One region of the Priestia sp. GS2 genome, then DNA from elsewhere that is predicted to be linked to it. Evidence: a T-box and tRNA genes for the amino acid it is inferred to sense, from the RefSeq annotation. Region 1 holds a T-box; the other holds one or more tRNA genes.
The links. A T-box is a leader RNA that pairs with one kind of tRNA and senses whether it is charged. The one in region 1 lies ahead of ileS (isoleucine--tRNA ligase), so its partner is inferred to be a tRNA-Ile.

Region 1 (2,394 bases):
ACAGAGTTGCTTCAAATTCAAAGTGAATTTCAGGAAAAAACGTATACCGTATCATCCATGCGGTTAGACGTTTTACTATCTACCATTTACAATCTATCTCGTCAAAAAGTGCAGCCGTTTATTGGTAATGGAGCGGTAAAAGTAAATTTTAAAACGGTTGAACAGCCTTCTTTTGAATGCAAAGCAGAAGATGTGCTTTCGTTAAGAGGGTTTGGTCGAAGTAAGGTCATATCCATTGAAGGGAAGACAAAAAAAGACAAGTGGCGAGTAGTTGTAGGAAAACAACAATAACAAAAATTGTAAGCAGGAAATAACAGAAATATGTCGAATATTCCATTACAAACAATGTAATGAGACAACGTGGAGGTGGCCTACATGCCTTTAACCCCTTTAGATATTCATAACAAAGAATTTAATCGTGGGTTTCGTGGATATGATGAAGACCAGGTCAATGAATTTCTTGACCAAGTAATTAAGGATTACGAATTAATTATTCGTGAGAAAAAAGAATTAGAAGCGCGAGTAACTGAACTTACTGAAAAGGTAGGACATTTTACTAACATCGAAGAAACACTGAATAAATCAATTTTAATTGCTCAAGAAGCAGCAGAAGACGTAAAGCGAAATGCAGAAAAAGAAGCGAAGCTAATTGTAAAAGAAGCGGAAAAAAATGCTGATCGTATTATCAATGAAGCTTTATCAAAGTCTCGTAAAATTGCGATGGATATTGAAGAGACGAAAAAGCAGTCAAAAGTATTCCGTACTCGCTTTAAAATGTTAATTGAAGCTCAGTTAGAAATGTTAAATAGTGATGATTGGGATCAATTAATGGACTATGAAATGCCGGCGTTAGAAGAAAAAATCGACTAGTCAAGACAGAACCTTGACTTCTTTCGTTTTGTTGTCATATAATTTGGTAACAGATGAAATTTCATACGTATAGTACGGAGATAGGGACAGTAGTTTCTTGCATGATTACGTTTAGCGAACCGAGGGTGGTGAGAGCTCGGTCTAATCAAAGAAACGAATATCACCCTGGAGTATTGCTGCTGAAACGAAGTAAGCAGCGACGTGTTATTCACGTTACGAATGCTGAGAGGACAAGCGGAAGTGCAGTTTGTCTACAAGGGTGGTACCGCGGGAGACCTTCTCGTCCCTTTTTGGGATGAGAAGGTCTCTTTTTGTTGTAGCTATATACGGAATGAAATTTACGATTTTATGGAGGTTAGAACTTTGGAATATAAAGATACGTTATTAATGCCGAAAACAGAATTTCCTATGCGTGGAAATTTGCCAAATCGTGAGCCACAAATGCAAGAAAAGTGGGCAGAAATGGACATTTATGCAAAAGTTCAAAAGCGTACAGAAGGTCGTCCGTTATTCGTTTTACATGATGGCCCTCCTTATGCAAATGGTGATATTCACATGGGTCATGCACTGAATAAAATCTTAAAGGACTTTATCGTTCGCTATAAATCTATGTCAGGTTTTTGTGCACCTTATGTACCTGGTTGGGATACGCACGGTTTACCGATTGAAACAGCTTTAACAAAGAATAAAAAAGTTAACCGTAAAGAAATGAGCGTTGCTGAATTCCGTAAGCTTTGCGAACAGTACGCGTGGGAGCAAGTGGAAGGTCAGCGTGAACAGTTTAAACGTTTAGGTGTACGTGCTGATTGGGATAATCCTTATGTGACACTTCAGCCTGAATACGAAGCTCAGCAAATTAAAGTGTTTGGAGATATGGCGAAAAAAGGTTATATCTACAAAGGGCTAAAACCAGTTTATTGGTCTCCATCTAGTGAATCAGCGCTAGCAGAAGCTGAAATTGAATATTACGATAAGCGTTCTGCTTCTATTTACGTTGCGTTTAATGTAAAAGATGGTAAAGGCGTAGTGGAAAGCGATGAGAAATTTATCATCTGGACAACAACGCCATGGACAATGCCGGCAAACTTAGCTATCGCTGTAAACCCAGAGCTTCAATATAGCGTAGTGGCCGTAGATGGTGCTAAATACATCGTGGCATCAGAACTTGTTGAGACCGTTGCAAAAGAAATTGAATGGGTTGAATATGAAGTAGTGCGTACTATGAAAGGTGCTGAACTTGAGCACGTAGTAGCAGAACATCCAATTTACAAGCGTGATTCTCTACTCGTTTTAGGTGACCATGTTACAACTGATGCGGGTACTGGTTGTGTTCATACGGCTCCAGGACACGGGGAAGATGATTTTATTGTGGGTCAAAAATACGGTTTAGGTGTACTTTGTCCAGTTGACAGCAAAGGTCACATGACAGAGGAAGCACCTGGATTTGAAGGCTTATTCTATGACGAAGCAAACAAGCCAATTACAGAAAAACTTCAAGCCGAAGGCGCGCTGTTAAAGCTATCG
Region 2 (2,394 bases), 250 kb from region 1:
ATCCCATTTAATTACATTAAAGAATGCTGAAATGTAATCTGGACGACGGTTTTGGTAGTTTAGGTAGTAAGCATGCTCCCAAACGTCTAGTCCTAGGATTGGCGTTTTGCCTTCCATTAGTGGGCTATCTTGGTTTGGTGTGCTTGTTACTTCTAATTCTCCATTGTTTACAACTAACCAAGCCCAGCCAGAACCGAAGCGTGTAGTTGCGGCTTTAGCGAATGCATCTTTAAATGCATCAAAGCTTCCAAATTTGCTGCTGATTGCGTCTGCTAACTCACCTGTTGGCTCACCGCCACCGTTAGGGCAAAGAATTGTCCAAAATAGTGAATGGTTAGCATGTCCACCACCGTTGTTACGTACTGCTGTACGGATGTCTTCTGGTACAGCGTCCATGTTTGAGATTAACTCTTCAACGCTTTTAGAAGCTAAATCAGCTTTTCCTTCTACTGCTGCGTTTAAGTTTGTAACGTAAGTGTTATGATGTTTCGTATGGTGAATGTTCATCGTTTCTTTGTCGATGTGTGGTTCAAGTGCATCGTATGCATAAGGTAATTGTGGTAATTCGTAAGCCATGGGTAATTCCTCCTTTAAAATATGTACCTAATTTGGTGAAAGAAAATTCACCTCATGTTTTTAGATTAGCAAATTTAACCTACGCTTTCAATGAAAAAGCATCTAATCATCATTTATATTTACCCGATTCCCATTGTCTATCCTATTTAAACATAAAATTTTAGCTAAAAACAAAATAAAAAATCTTTCTTTACAATTGTAAAGAAAGATTTATCAGCAATATGTATGGCGGAGGAAGAGGGATTCGAACCCCCGCGGGCTTTAACACCCCTGTCGGTTTTCAAGACCGATCCCTTCAGCCGGACTTGGGTATTCCTCCAACCTTTTCATGGTGGACCCTGCAGGACTCGAACCTGCGACCGGACGGTTATGAGCCGTCTGCTCTAACCAGCTGAGCTAAGGGTCCATGGCTCCACAGGTAGGACTCGAACCTACGACCGATCGGTTAACAGCCGATTGCTCTACCACTGAGCTACTGTGGAATAATAATATGTAAACTTTGTCACTGAAAGGTATAGCGGCGGAGGGGATCGAACCCCCGACCTCACGGGTATGAACCGTACGCTCTAGCCAGCTGAGCTACACCGCCATGGCTCCACAGGTAGGACTCGAACCTACGACCGATCGGTTAACAGCCGATTGCTCTACCACTGAGCTACTGTGGAACGATATAACATTTATTAGCGACATTAAAAATTTAACATGATTTTAAATAAAAGTCAACAAATTATTATAAAACAACAATAAGGAAATATATAATCATTGCCGCTTGAATAATTCCTTTTGAAATGGCCCCGCTGAAAAAACCAACTAACGAACCAAAACCAATTTTCACAGCATTTTGAACACTAGTACGATGTACGACTAGCTCTCCAATCACCGCTCCTAAAAATGGACCAAGTAGTATCCCAATTCCAGGAATTAAAAACGGGCCAACCAATAACCCAATGGTGCTTCCCCAAATTCCTGCTTTTGTTCCACCAAACTTTTTAACCCCAATTAGATTTGCCAAATAATCAGCTGCAAAAAGCGCTGCTACAAGCAGACCTTGAATAAGTACAAACAAGAAGGTATATGGCTCAAAACTATAGAAGAAACCGTACAATAAAAACCCCAATGCTACAAACAGTACGCTTGGGATAATAGGATAGATTAATCCAATAAATGATACTACAAAACAAACTACAATGAGTGTCCAATATAAAAAGTCCAACTTAACACGTTCCCTTTCATCTCAATCTCTATTTGCCATTATCAAACAGTATACACCTTAACAACTTTTTTGATAATAATATTCCATAAAAAAGAGCGACCTTTTAATAAGTCGCTCTTTTTAGCTTATTTTTATTTAGATTTTTGAGCCACGCTTTTTTTATTTTCGCCTAATACCGCTTCTGCAATATTAACAGCATGATCTCCAATACGCTCTAAGTTACTGATAATGTCAACAAATACAATTCCAGCTGACCCTGTGCAAGCTCCTTCATTCAAGCGTAAAATATGCTTTTTACGAAGTGAACGCTCCATGCTGTCAATTTGATCTTCTTGCTGCATAACGTGAACAGCCTTTTCACGATCGTTGTGCTCTAGTGCTGCAACAGCTTCTTTAACTGTTGAAATTGTTAGTTCGAACATTTCTGCTAAATCTTTATTAGCTTCAGATGTTACTTTTACTTTGTTAGTGATTTGATAGTCAACGAGCTCAACGATATTTTCGAAATGATCTCCAATACGTTCAATATCACGAGCTGTGTCTAACAACATTGAATGCTCTTCACTTTCTGACGCTGACATAGAAGAAGAAGAAAGTAAAATTAA

Region 2: it has a tRNA-Ile gene. The T-box ahead of ileS (isoleucine--tRNA ligase) is inferred to sense a tRNA for this amino acid. The anticodon was not compared.

Annotation. Positions count from the first base shown of each region.
Region 1 covers NZ_JAZGJX010000001.1:659,966-662,359, forward strand. Annotated here, with positions in the region: gene V2145_RS03455 (YlmH family RNA-binding protein) at 1-291, shown strand, start outside; gene V2145_RS03460 (DivIVA domain-containing protein) at 376-870, shown strand; T-box leader at 939-1,161, shown strand; gene ileS (isoleucine--tRNA ligase) at 1,234-2,394, shown strand, end outside.
Region 2 covers NZ_JAZGJX010000001.1:412,359-414,752, reverse strand. Annotated here, with positions in the region: gene sodA (superoxide dismutase SodA) at 1-576, opposite strand, end outside; tRNA gene V2145_RS02140 (tRNA-Ser) at 803-895, opposite strand; tRNA gene V2145_RS02135 (tRNA-Ile) at 906-982, opposite strand; tRNA gene V2145_RS02130 (tRNA-Asn) at 984-1,058, opposite strand; tRNA gene V2145_RS02125 (tRNA-Met) at 1,092-1,165, opposite strand; tRNA gene V2145_RS02120 (tRNA-Asn) at 1,167-1,241, opposite strand; gene V2145_RS02115 (DUF456 domain-containing protein) at 1,307-1,789, opposite strand; gene V2145_RS02110 (Na/Pi cotransporter family protein) at 1,921-2,394, opposite strand, start outside.